Regions from separate parts of the Parabacteroides sp. D25 genome, predicted to be linked through region 1. Evidence: riboswitches for the same ligand, from Rfam matches in the RefSeq annotation. Region 1 holds a riboswitch; each other region holds the start of a gene.
The links. A riboswitch is a leader RNA that binds a small molecule or an ion and turns the genes downstream of it on or off. The one in region 1 is predicted to bind thiamine pyrophosphate.
Positions count from the first base shown of each region.

Region 2: it holds a riboswitch for thiamine pyrophosphate, as region 1 does, so the genes downstream of both, HMPREF0999_RS05565 (TonB-dependent receptor) here and HMPREF0999_RS01350 (sulfide-dependent adenosine diphosphate thiazole synthase) in region 1, are expected to answer to the same signal.
Region 3: it holds a riboswitch for thiamine pyrophosphate, as region 1 does, so the genes downstream of both, thiD (bifunctional hydroxymethylpyrimidine kinase/phosphomethylpyrimidine kinase) here and HMPREF0999_RS01350 (sulfide-dependent adenosine diphosphate thiazole synthase) in region 1, are expected to answer to the same signal.

Region 1 covers NZ_JH976500.1:348,532-353,014, forward strand. Annotated here, with positions in the region: gene HMPREF0999_RS01330 (hypothetical protein) at 9-413, shown strand; gene HMPREF0999_RS01335 (DUF3440 domain-containing protein) at 410-1,711, shown strand; gene HMPREF0999_RS01340 (IbrB-like domain-containing protein) at 1,695-2,219, shown strand; TPP riboswitch at 2,310-2,406, shown strand; gene HMPREF0999_RS01350 (sulfide-dependent adenosine diphosphate thiazole synthase) at 2,469-3,239, shown strand; gene HMPREF0999_RS01355 (hypothetical protein) at 3,296-3,715, opposite strand; gene HMPREF0999_RS01360 (DUF6769 family protein) at 3,786-4,190, shown strand; gene HMPREF0999_RS01365 (efflux RND transporter periplasmic adaptor subunit) at 4,269-4,483, shown strand, end outside.
Region 2 covers NZ_JH976501.1:506,982-511,464, forward strand. Annotated here, with positions in the region: gene pnuC (nicotinamide riboside transporter PnuC) at 1-252, opposite strand, end outside; gene HMPREF0999_RS05565 (TonB-dependent receptor) at 273-2,471, opposite strand; TPP riboswitch at 2,514-2,624, opposite strand; gene rimP (ribosome assembly cofactor RimP) at 2,862-3,329, shown strand; gene nusA (transcription termination factor NusA) at 3,334-4,483, shown strand, end outside.
Region 3 covers NZ_JH976503.1:103,168-107,650, reverse strand. Annotated here, with positions in the region: gene cbiD (cobalt-precorrin-5B (C(1))-methyltransferase CbiD) at 1-749, shown strand, start outside; gene HMPREF0999_RS11030 (BamA/TamA family outer membrane protein) at 902-2,131, shown strand; TPP riboswitch at 2,235-2,332, shown strand; gene thiD (bifunctional hydroxymethylpyrimidine kinase/phosphomethylpyrimidine kinase) at 2,327-3,175, shown strand; gene HMPREF0999_RS11020 (thiamine phosphate synthase) at 3,168-3,764, shown strand; gene HMPREF0999_RS11015 (thiamine phosphate synthase) at 3,755-4,483, shown strand.

The sequences.
Region 1 (4,483 bases):
TGCAGACCATGAAAATTATGACATTGCAGGGAACGGACAAATTGTTATATGAACTTGTCGCACCTTTGGTCATGAATCCAGCCATTTTGCGACAAAATAACAATTACCCTTTTAAAACATCTCGTAGCCACGTTTGGTATATAGCCTTTCATGAAACAGCTGTTGTTGGTTTTATGCCTGTAAAAAAAGGACATCTCTATTACTCTATAGACAATTATTTCGTGAGTGGTGATGATCCTTCGGTATTGAGTGAACTTCTTGAAGAAGTCATAAAGGATTTTTCATCTCAAGCTTCACTTATGGCTGTTGTGCATAAACGTCATGTAAAAGTGTTCTCACAAAAAAAGTTCCAGACATGTGTTGAGTGGAAAAATTATGATAAAATGCATTATTTACCGGAGGTAGAGTCATGATGCGAAGAATGGATGTGTACGAGGCGACAGAGAAAAGATTGAAGATCATTTTTGATTATTTCGATTACGTATACGTCTCTTTTTCCGGCGGAAAGGATAGTGGTGTACTGTTGAATTTGTGTGTAGATTATATTCGTAGATACGCTCCGGGACGAAAATTAGGTGTATTTCATATGGATTATGAGGTTCAATACAGCCAGACGACCGAATATGTGGAAAAGGTTTATGCCGCTAATTCCGATATCCTTGATATTTATCATTGTTGTGTTCCTTTTAAAGTCCAGACATGTACATCTATGTTTCAACAATATTGGAGACCTTGGAGCGAGGAGTACCGGGATATCTGGGTTCGAGAGATGCCCCATTCATGTCTCCGGGCGAAAGACTTTGACTTTTTCAAGGAGGACATGTGGGATTATGATTTTCAGAATATGTTCCCTTTTTGGTTGTATCAACGGAAAATGGGCCGGCGTATATGTTGCCTTGTTGGTATCCGTACCCAAGAGAGTTTTAATAGGTGGCGGGCCATACATAGTGATAAGAATTACAGAAAACTAGCTAATTATAAATGGACTCGCAGAATGAATTATTCTATATATAACGCATATCCTATTTATGATTGGAAAACTCAGGATATCTGGATAGCGAACGGAAAGTTCGGTTGGACATATAATCATTTGTATGATTTGTATTATCAAGCAGGGGTGCCTTTGTCCCGGCAACGTGTGGCGAGCCCATTCATATCCCAAGCGATATCCACACTGTTCATTTACAAAGTTGTCGATCCCGACATGTGGGGGAGGATGGTTGGACGTGTAAACGGTGTTGGCTTTGCCGGTATATATGGGAATACCTCCGCTATGGGATGGAGGGCTATCAAGTGCCCAGCCGGGTTCTCTTGGGAGAAATATATGTATTTTCTCCTAAATACTTTACCCGAAGAAACTCGTGAGAACTATTTGAATAAGTTAAGAGTCAGCCGTAAATTCTGGAGAGAAAAAGGAGGATGCCTCAGTGAGGAGACTATCGCTAAGTTACGGGCGGCTAATATTCCTATCATTGTGGAAGAATGTACCGCTTACCATACGGATAAGAAACCGGTACGGATGGAGTATATCGATGATATCAATATACCTGAGTTTAAAGAAATCCCTACTTACAAACGTATGTGTGTTTGTATTTTGAAAAACGATCATACATGTAAGTATATGGGTTTTTCCCAGACAAAACGAGAAAGGGATATGAGAAAAGAAGTAATGGACAAATATAATTTTTATAAGCATGGGAAACTTTGTTAGTCCGGCATATGGTGTTAGGGCTGTCCCTATAGAAAAAATTGTAGCCAACAGCTATAACCCTAATATCATGGCACCACCGGAAATGCGATTATTGGAACTTTCCATTTGGGAGGATGGCTATACGATGCCTTGCGTCTGTTATTATCTTGAAGAGGATGATTTATATGAGATAGTAGATGGTTATCATCGTTATCTGGTTATGAAGCAATCTCAAAGGATTTATGATCGTGAGAAAGGAATGTTGCCAGTAACGGTGATTGAGAAAGATATTTCAAACCGAATGGCTTCAACCATTCGCCATAACAGGGCTCGAGGGATGCACAACTTGGAACTTATGACGGAGATTGTTACGGAGTTGGTCAAATCTGGGATGTCTGATAAGTGGATCATGCGTAATATTGGAATGGATAAAAATGAGTTACTTCGGTTCAAGCAGATTTCGGGATTAGCTGAATTATTCCGGGATAAAGAATTCGGTTGGTCTGATGACTGGTCGGAAGAAGACTAAACTTTTTACATTTTGTTTGGCTGAGCGTTTTTTGCCTTTTATGGCTCTGTTGAGTACATATATACTAATTTTTTGTACATTTGCCCCCGACTTTTCACATAGGGGTGCCCGAGTCATACGGGCTGAGATTATACCCATCGAACCTGATCCGGGTAATGCCGGCGAAGGGAAAATAAGGTAGAACTAGGAAATAAAGGGGGCGTTACCTCTATGTGCTCCCTGATGTTTAAACTTTAATTAGTTATTAAGATGGAACAGATTGTTTCAAGTGGAATCATTGACTCTTACTTCGAGAAGTTGAAGAGCAACTTGTCTGTGGATGTAGCGATCGTGGGAGGGGGACCTTCCGGTATCGTGGCCGCTTATTTCTTGGCGAAAGCCGGTAAGAAGGTGGCGTTGTTTGATCGTAAGCTGGCTCCCGGTGGAGGTATGTGGGGCGGCGCTATGATGTTCAACGATATCGTGGTGCAGGAAGAGGCTATGCCGATTATCAAGGAATTGGGCGTAAGTTATAAGGAGGGTGCTAACGGCACGTATATCATGGATTCGGTACATACCACTTCCGCTTTGATTTATCAGGCGACGAAGGCGGGCGCTACGATCTTTAACTGCTATTCGGTAGAGGACGTGGTGTTTCATAACGATGCCGTAGCTGGTGTGGTAGTGAACTGGGCTCCGGTAATCCGTGAGGGGATGCACGTGGATCCGTTGACGATCATGGCAAAGGCTGTCTTGGAAGGTACGGGGCATGATTGCGAGATCGCCCGTGTGGTAGCCCGTAAGAATGATATCCAATTGAATACACCGACCGGAGGCGTGATCGGCGAGCGTTCCTTGAATGTGGAGCTGGGTGAGCAGACGACGGTGGAGAACACGAAGGAGATCTACCCGGGATTATTCGTTTCCGGTATGGCCGCTAACGGCGTAAGCGGTAGCTTCCGTATGGGACCGATCTTTGGCGGCATGCTGATGAGCGGCAAGAAGGCGGCTGAGTTGATCTGCGAAAAGCTTGGGAATTGAAAATTGAGAATTGAGAATTGAAAATTATTGATTGTTGTATCTTTAATTTTCAATTCTCAATTCCCAACGGTTTTTCCTTGTCTCAAGAATAAGAATCCCGTTATGATCAACGCCGTGGATAATCCCGTATAGAATACGGAAATGAAAGAATTCGGCAGTAAATGGAACGTGCGGATCGTGATCCCGAAAGCGATCATGAAGATCATGATAATCCAACCTTTCACGTCGAAGAAAGAGAACGGGCAATGTTTCCCGTTTTTCCGGGAGATCCGTTCGGAATGTTTATAGAAAAGCCGTTTAAAGACCAAATTGAAGAAAAGTAAGAAAACGATGGTCGCTTCTCCGATCTTGAATAACCAATAATGGGTATCGTTTAACCATGTGACGATACCGATGCGTAAGATATTGATACCGGCGAAAATCCATACGCAACCGGCGGTATATAATAATACCTTTTTATTTACTCCAAACTTCATCTATCTTTTTATTTACCGCAAACTTACAACATTCATGTAAAAAACGGAAAAATATCCTTATCTTTGTGCCATGCGTGAGAAAATGAAACAGAGGGTTGTACAATACGTGGTGCTGATGGCCGGCATCTTGGCATTGCTTTCTGTGGTTATCCCTCACCATCATCACCGGGACGGGATGCCTTGTTATCAATCCTTGACCGCGGAGCAAGCGCATGGCGATAAAAGCACTGATACGCATGATTGCGGTTGCGACGGGCATAACTTGGCCTATTTCAGTACGCATATTTCTCATTTTATGGATGGAGATGTGGATATACATCTGATGCCGTTACTCGTTTTATTTGATTACATTTATCCACCTGAACTGGCGTTTTGCGGACAGCTCCTTGATCACGAGAACGCCCCCTACATTGAGTCGCTGCACGATACTTGGATAGTGAGTGCCTCGGGACTTCGTGCCCCTCCTATGTCTTGATACCTCGTTTGTGAGAGCGGGTGAGGACAGACTTGCCCCTATCTATTTATTATTAACGATATCAAGATTTTTTACACAATGAAGAAAATATATTTGGTAGGTGCGATGTGCGCTTACCTGTTTGCCGGTTGTGCGGGAAATGCGTCGCAAGCCGGACACGATGAGCATAATCATGAATTAGAGGCTCACGATCATGATCATGAGGGACATGAACACGAAGGCCATGACCATGAGCATGAGGCCGGTGGTACCCATCCCGGCGAGATTGTCTTTAAGAAAGCCTTAGCCGAGGC
Region 2 (4,483 bases), on a different contig from region 1:
GTCGGAGGGAAGACTGTCGTTTTCCGTGTGTATCTCATGTTTCTTCCGGGTCCATTGATAGAAACCGTATATGCTGATTCCTACGTAATAGGTTTGCAATCCCATGTCCGCATAGATCTTAGCGGACAGGAAGACAAATACATACACGAGGGAGGTGAGGAATCCCACCACCCACATGGCCTTATGTTGTTTAATCTCTAGAAAGAGATAGAGTAGACCGGTTATTACTCCGAAGTATTCTAGCCAAACCATTTTAGTAATTGAAAATTAAGTTAGAATTTGAAGGTGATCCTGGCCATGGCGTTCGTGCCGGCTTGGGTGAAATAACCGTCATCCTTTTTACGTGTGTCGTTTTCGATATAAGAGTATACCCATGCGTTGGTCTCGTACTTCTCGTTGAAGAGGTTGTTGATAGTCACGTCTAGGGTTATTTCTTTCATGAACTTAGGCTGGAAGGCGTAACCGATACGTAGGCTATTGATAAAGTAGGGATCGATGGAACGATCCTTGCTGCTTGAATTGTCTATGTATTGGCGGCCTACTACTTGCGAGTTGAAACTAGCGATAAATCCTTTGTAAGCGAAATCGAACATGCTGTTTGCGATTAGGTCTGGGGAGAAAGCGATATTCGTTGTACCTAGATCGTTGATCTCTTGTACTCCGGTATCCCAGTTATCCACGTATTCCACGAAATGCTTGATTTTATTTTGGCTGAGGGTTACGTTCGCGTTCCAATTCAGCCAAGAGGTGATTTGTACACCTCCGGTAAGCTCGATGCCCATTCGGTAGCTATCCTTTATATTGGAAGTGAGGGCCTCACCGATCTCGCTGATCTTGCCGGTCAGGATCAATTGGTTGTTGTAATCCATGAAATAGAGATTGGCTCCAACCCGGAAACGGTTGTTACCAAAACTATAACCGGCCTCGTAATCATATAAGGTCTCGTGGGTAGGACGTTCTTCGGGGCCTGCCTCCGTGAAATTGTCACGGTTCGGTTCCCGGTTTGCGACGGAGAAAGAGACGAATGCGTTATGGCCGTTGTTATGGAAGTTTATACCGGCTTTCGGGTTGAAGAAGTTCCAGTTCTTATGAATGTCCAGCTCTTCCTCGGCTTTGTCATCGTTTCCCTTAATGGTGTAATGGATCCCACGGTATTGTAAGTCCAGATAGCCGGTGAAAAGAGGGGAAAGACGTTGGGTCAATTTTGCGTATGCGTTGTAGTCTAATTTCTTACCGGTATTGCGGTAATATTCGTAATCCGGTTGTGGCAAGACGTTTGCGCTTTTGGTCCACATTACCCGGCCAAAATGGTCGCCTACATAGTTGTTGACGGCGGTTCCCAGCGTAAGGCGGGTGTTGTCATGTTGATAGTTCGCGCTATAAACGGCTCCATAGAAATAATTGTCGAGCCATTTACGGCGCACAAGGTCCGTCTTTTTTACGGTATTACCCTCCGGATCGATATATTCCGGTAGTTTATAACTGCTGAATTTGGCTTTCGATTTATAATCCTCGTAATATCCGTTACCATCGGTGTAATGAAGGGTCAGGTTCATATTCCAGAAATCTCCGATACGCTGGCTGGCCATTAAATGGTAGTTGTGTTGCCAATAATTATCCGTCTGATTGTTATAAAACTTCTTCACTCCATCTTCCTCATATTCTCCGCATGGATTATAGCTACGATCTGTGTCAAGTAAATAAGACGGAACACCGTTCCATGCTTGATAGGTCTTCTCGCTGTTCCCGAAGGCTTGGAATTTAATCAATGTATTATCGGCATAGAAAGCGGCGGAGGCATAGTAAGAGCTCATACGGGCGGAGGCACGATCGATAAAGCCGTCGCTACGGATATTGGAGTAGCGGACGTCGAAAGCGAAATGATCGTAAAGTAATCCGGTACCGCCTTTTACCGTATGCTTCAGCGTACCGAAAGAACCTGCTGATACGGAATATTCGCCGTAAGGCTTTAAGGACGGTTTCTCGGTCTGCATGGCGACCGTAGCGCCAAAAGCTGCGGCTCCGTTCGTAGAGGTTCCGGCACCTCGTTGGATCTGGATCGATTCTACCGAGGAGGCTATATCGGCCATATTAGCCCAGAATACGGTATGAGACTCGGAGTCATTAACCGGTACGCCATTGATCGTGATATTGATACGGTTCGCGTCTGTACCCCGGATACGAAAACCGGAGTAACCTATACCTGTTCCGGCATCCGAGGTCATGATAACAGACGGGGATTGGGAGATAAGGAATGGGATACCTTGCCCGTTGTTCCGGCTGCTTAGCTCTTGTTTGGAGATGTCGCTATAAGCTACCGGGGTTTCTTTCCCGACTTTGGTAGCGGTAATAACTACTTCATCCAAAGATACGTCTTTTGAGATTTTCAAGGAGTCGACCGGACTGGGCATTTGTGCCTTGACGGTTGTAGCCAGTAAGGAGCCGGCCAAGATAACCAATACATTTTTCATCTTTTCATCTTTTTGCTTTAAAACTAAATAGATGAATAGAAAGGATCGGAGAAGCATGAATCCCTACGACAGCATTACCTGTACAGGTTCTATGGGTATGATCTCAGCCCGCTCCTTTCGTGAAGGATTTTGCGAGCACCCCTTCGTATTCGGCAGCAAAGATAGGCATAAAAGTGTTAATAAATATTACTGTCAATAGTAAATCGGATTTCTATAGATATTAATTCTGATTACTATGGATAGTAATCCGGTTTGTGTCGTATTAATTTTTTCTGTAAAAAGATGAGGATATTTTGAGAACTCATTGATTTTTTGTATATTTGCGGGCGATTAAGTGAAGTTGAGGAGGGGGCGGGTAGTCCCCTTCTTTTGTTCTTAACAGATATGTGTATGATAGAAAAGAAAGTGGTAAGCCAATTAATAGAGGAAAAACTAGCCTCTTCAAGCAATTATTTAGTAGACGTGGTGATTAAACCGGGAAACCTGATAGTCGTTGAAATTGATAACGATGAAGCGGTAAGCATTGATGATTGCGCTGAGTTGAGCCGGTATTTGGAGGAGCATCTGGATCGTGACGTCGAGGATTATGAGCTGGAGGTTGGCTCCGCCGGCATTACTTCTCCTTTCAAGGTACTTCGCCAATACGTCAAGAACATCGGAAACGAGGTGGAGATGCTGTTGAAAAACGGCTCGAAGCTGACCGGTGTGTTGAAATCTGCCGACGAGAACGGTGTGGTTGTCTCTGTCGAGAAGAAGGTGAAACCGGAAGGCGCTAAGCGGAAGGTGACTGTGGTGGAGGATGAGTCGTATACATTTGATGAAATAAAATATACAAAATACTTAATAAGATTCAAGTAAGATTATGGCCAAGAAAGAGGAAACAATCAGTATGATTGACACCCTTGCGGAGTTCAAGGAGTTGAAGAATATCGATAAAGATACGATGATTAGCGTTTTGGAAGATTCGTTCCGTAACGTGATCGCCAAGATGTTTGGCACGGATGAGAACTATGACGTGATTATCAACCCTGAGAAAGGTGATTTCGAGATCTGGAGAAACCGTACGGTTGTGGCTGATGATGAATTGGAGGATGAGAACTTGCAGCTTACGTTGACGGAGGCCCGTAAAATCGATGCCGACTGTGAGGTGGGCGAGGAAGTGACCGACGAGGTGCATTTTGCAGACTTCGGACGCCGTGCGATCTTAAACTTGCGCCAAACTTTGGCTTCAAAGATACTTGAATTGCAGAAAGACAGCTTGTACGCTAAGTATAAGGATAAAATCGGCCACATCATCGCCGCTGAGGTTTATCAGGTGTGGAAGAAAGAAATCCTGTTGTTGGATGACGATGGTAATGAGTTGCTACTGCCGAAATCCGAGCAAATCCCGACCGATTTCTATCGTAAGGGAGAGACCGTACGTGCGATCGTTCAACGTGTGGATAACTATAATAACAACCCGAAGATCCTTCTTTCCCGTACGGATAAGGTCTTCTTGCAACGGTTGTTTGAGTTGGAGGTTCCGGAGATTAATGACGGCTTGATTACGATCAAGGCGATCGCCCGCATCCCGGGAGAGCGTGCCAAGGTGGCTGTCGAGTCATACGATGACCGTATTGATCCGGTAGGCGCTTGCGTAGGTATGAAAGGCTCTCGTATCCACGGAATCGTTCGCGAGTTGAGAAACGAGAACATTGATGTGATTAATTACACCTCAAATCTCTCTTTGTTTATCCAGCGTGCCTTAAGCCCGGCTAAGATCTCTTCTATCCGTGTGAATGAGGAGGAAAAGAAAGCTGAGGTTTATCTACGTCCGGAGGAGGTTTCTTTAGCGATCGGTAAGGGCGGTCTGAATATTAAGTTGGCTTGTATGTTGACTGAGTATACGATTGACGTATTCCGTGATATCGAAGGAGCGGACGAGGAGGATATCTACTTGGATGAGTTCTCCGACGAGATCGACAGCTGGGTGATCGACGCACTGAAGAATATAGGATGCTATACGGCGAAGA
Region 3 (4,483 bases), on a different contig from region 1:
CGGGACTCGGCTTGAAAGTCGGTGGCCCGGCTATAAACGCCACGCCCCGTAAGATGATCCGGCAAGAGCTGATTCCACTCCTGCCCTCACCCGATTCCGTCGCTATTGTCACGGTCTCGGTTCCCGGTGGCGAGGAGTTGGCGAAACGTACCTTCAATCCGAAACTTGGAATTATCGGGGGAATCTCTATTATCGGGACATCCGGAATCGTGCGTCCTTTCTCATCGGACGCTTTTATCGCCTCGATACGGAAAGAAGCCAGTGTCGCCAAAGCGATAGGTTGCGAGACGTTGGTTATTAATTCCGGGGCGAAGAGTGAACGCTACCTTCGGAGCTTATACGCTTCTTTGCCTCCACAATCATTCGTCCATTACGGGAATTTTATCGGAGAGACGCTAAAGATCGCTGCCGATTTAGGTTTCAAGCAGGTTATCTTAGGCATCATGATCGGCAAGGCGGTGAAACTTGCGGAAGGTTTCCTGGATACACACAGCAAAAAAGTCGTCATGAACAAAGGCTTCCTTCAAGATGTAGCGAAAGAAGCGAAATGCGAGGAGGCGACCGTAGATGCAATCAATCGGATTACGTTGGCCCGTGAATTATGGGAGCTTCTTACGGAAAAAGATCAAAATCGTTTCTTCCCATTACTTTTACAAAAATGTAAATCGTATTGCGCTCCTATCCTTCCCGACGGCGAACTAACCTTGCTGTTAATATCCGAAGAGGGCAAGGTCTTATACCAATCTTAGCTTTAGAGACGCAGCACGCACGCTACGTCTCTACACCCCCCAGACTGTAATAGCATTTCTTTTTAGCTGTTTATTCTTTTTTATTAGGGATTCTTTAAGAATACATATTAGGAGGATTTCGTACTTTTGCCCTCTAAATATTGATTAAAATAATGTTTAGATATCTTTTAATTTATATGGCCTGCCTTCTATTCGCCTTTTCCGTAAAGGCGCAAGGTATTTCCAATGACACGATTCCGAAAGAAGTGCTGATGCTGGACGGTAAGCCTATGACCGAAAAGCAAATACAACGTTATCATAAACAATTACATAAAGACTCCATACGGGCCAACAAAAGGATCTGGTGGTCTATCCTTGGCGGACCGTCTTACACGCCGGAAGCCTCCTTTGGCGTAGGTGGCGCGGTTTTGGCTAGCTTTCGCTTAAACAAGAATGATACGATATCCCAACGATCGTTTATCCCTGCGGGATTTAACATCACCTTAAACGGGACGTTCGTTTTTGCCGGTGCTGGTACCTTATTCTTCAACGAGAATCGCTTCCGTATTTATATCAGTTACGGTTATCGGAACGAACCTTCGCATTATTTCGGGAAAGGCTATGAGACGATCGAGCAAATCGAGAAGAGCGACTCGACAACGAAATTCCATAAGAGTTCTTTCCAACTATATCCCCGTTTCGTATGGGAAGTTAGGCCTCATTTATATACGGGTCCTCTTTTTGATATTAATTTCAGCAAATCAGATGATATCAACCCGGTGATGGCCGAAGATCCTTATTTCAATAAGTTCAAACGAGATTATGTCAATATCGGTGTCGGCGGCTTGATTCAATACGATACACGAAATGATGTGGCGACCCCAAGTTCCGGTATGTTACTAAGCGCGATCGCCAAGGTGTACGGAAAGTATTTAGGCGGTGCATATAATTATGAGATGTTCGAACTGGAATACCGCCAATTCCAGCAAGTATTTCGTCCTCGTAGCACCTTGGCATGGATCGCCAAGACACAAATCGGTGTGGGGAACGTTCCTTTTACGGAGCTTCCTTCATTTGGTTCCCCTTTCGATCTTCGCGGATATTATTGGGGGAAGTACCGTGACAAGACCATGGCGTATGGGATTCTGGAGTATCGTCATATGTTCGGCAGCGTGGAGAAATATAAGAGCGGTAATTTCTGGGCGAAGTGTGGTTTTGTAGGTTGGGTTGGCACGGGTACGATCGGAAACGCTCCTATCGTAGACTGGAATAAGTGGAAATTCAACTACGGCGTAGGCCTACGTATCCAAATGCAACCCGGCAAGAACTTCCGCCTAGACGTAGGCAAAGACCCGAACCAAAAAGGAATGGCGGTTTATATGAATATGACGGAAGCCTTCTAAAACCAGAAGGCTCCCGTCTACGATCTATGGAAGTATAACCTTGCGTTAAAATTATCGTTTAAAAGCCGGAAATATCTTAATATCGATTTTTTTCACTAAGTTTGCGTCATCGAAGGGGTGCCATACTATATGGGCTGAGATCATACCCTTACTACTTGATGCGGGTAATGCCGCCGTAAGAAAAACGAATGTTAAATGGATAAAAATGAAACGTACCGTTATCCGGTAGCTTTAACGATCGCTGGCTCTGATAGTGGCGGTGGTGCCGGAATACAAGCGGATATTAAGACTTTTTCCTCGCTGGGTGTTTTTGGAGCCTCGGCGATAACGGCTATAACCGCTCAAAACACACAGGGGGTGCGAGGGATCCAAGCGATCTCTCCCGAGATTTTGAGAGGACAAATCGAAGCTATTCTTGAGGACTTCATCGTAGATGCCATAAAAATAGGGATGCTACATAACAAGGATGCCGTAAAGGTTGTATCTGAGACTTTACCTTCCTTCCGACGAACTTCTATCATTTTAGATCCGGTGATGATATCCACGAGCGGAAGTAAATTATTGGAGGATGACGCCATCCGAACCATCATGGATGAGTTGTTCCCTAAAGCGACACTGCTTACTCCGAATATTCCCGAGACGGAATATCTTTCCGGTATAAAAATCAATAACGAGGCGGATATCTTATGTGCCGCCCGGAAATTGCAGGAAAAAGGATGTAACGCTATATTGATCAAAGGGGGGCATATTCCCGGAGTAGAAACGGTGGATCGGTTATTTATCAATGAGAATAATCCGATTTGTCTGGCCTCGCCAACAGTGGAGACCTTCAATACCCATGGAACGGGCTGTACGCTATCGTCCGCCATCGCCGCTTATATGGCACTCGGCCATTCATTGGTGGAAGCCGTACGATTAGCCAAGGAATATATGAATAACGCGCTCGTTCACGGGGCAAATGTATGCATGGGAAAAGGGCACGGACCTGTAAACCACTTCTTCTCACCCTCTGCCCTTCATAAAATCCGATGGAATCATGAATAAGCTGGTCGTAATTACTACACCTTATTTTTTCGCGGATGAAGCTTCTTTGATCGAACTTCTATTCGCGGAAGGAATGTCTCGTTTACATCTACGTAAACCGGATTGTAAACGTGATGAATTGGAGGGCTTATTGGATAAGATCTCTCCGGCTTATTACGACAGGATCGTTCTTCATGATTGGTTTACCTTGGCAGAAGAAAGGGCTTTAGGAGGAATCCATTTGAACAAGAGGAACCCGGAAGCTCCACCTTTATATAAAGGTAGTATAAGTCGTTCTTGCCATAGTCTGGAAGAGATTATCGAGTATAAACCGGTATGCGACTATGTGTTCCTTAGCCCGATCTTTCAGAGTATATCCAAAGAAGGATATGGTAGCGGATTCTCCTTAGATGGATTGCGAAACGCGAAGGGCATCATCGATGATAAGGTGATTGCCTTGGGAGGAATCTGCCCGCGGACAATAACGAAATTAAAAGATATCCCCTTCGGCGGTGTCGCCGTTCTCGGGGCCCTTTGGGGAAACGATCCCTCCCTTCTTGTTGCGGATCAACTCATAAAACAATTCAAACGATTACAAGTATGGCCTTAAATTATTATTTCGGATATGATGAGAATGGAAGAGTCGGTCGGAGAACAACCGGATTACGCCCCCCTTTTGGTGGAAACAATCGCTTGATGTTTATAACGCATCGTACGCCTAAATATACGGAATGCGACGAGGTAAGCATGGCAATCCAAGGAGGGTGCTCATGGATACAGTTGCGCATGAAGGATGGGATTTATGAGGATACCGTACGTACATGTGCCACTATCTGCGCGGAAGAATGTGAGCGAATCGTGGATTTCTGCGTAAACGATGATCTGGAGGCTGCCGTGACATGTGGCGCTACGGCTTGTCATCTGGGTAAGAATGATATGCCCTTGGATATCGCTTGGGAAGTACTGAGAGACAAGTTAGATTCCAATGCCATCTTCTATATCGGGGCTACGGCGAATACTTTTGAGGATATCCGGCTGGCCGTAGAACGAGGCGCCTCGTATATCGGACTAGGGCCGTATCGCTTTACGGGTACCAAGAAGAATTTGAGTCCCATCTTAGGCTTGGATGGTTATCGTAAAATAATCGCTCAATGCAAGGAGGCTGGCATCGATATTCCTATCTTTGCGATAGGTGGTATTACGCTGGAAGACGTAGGCCCTTTGATGGAGACGGGTATAACCGGAATCGCTGTTTCGGGCGCGATTATCAATGCCCCCGATCCCGTGGAGGAAACCCGCCGGTTTATAGAGGAAATCAATAAGTACTAA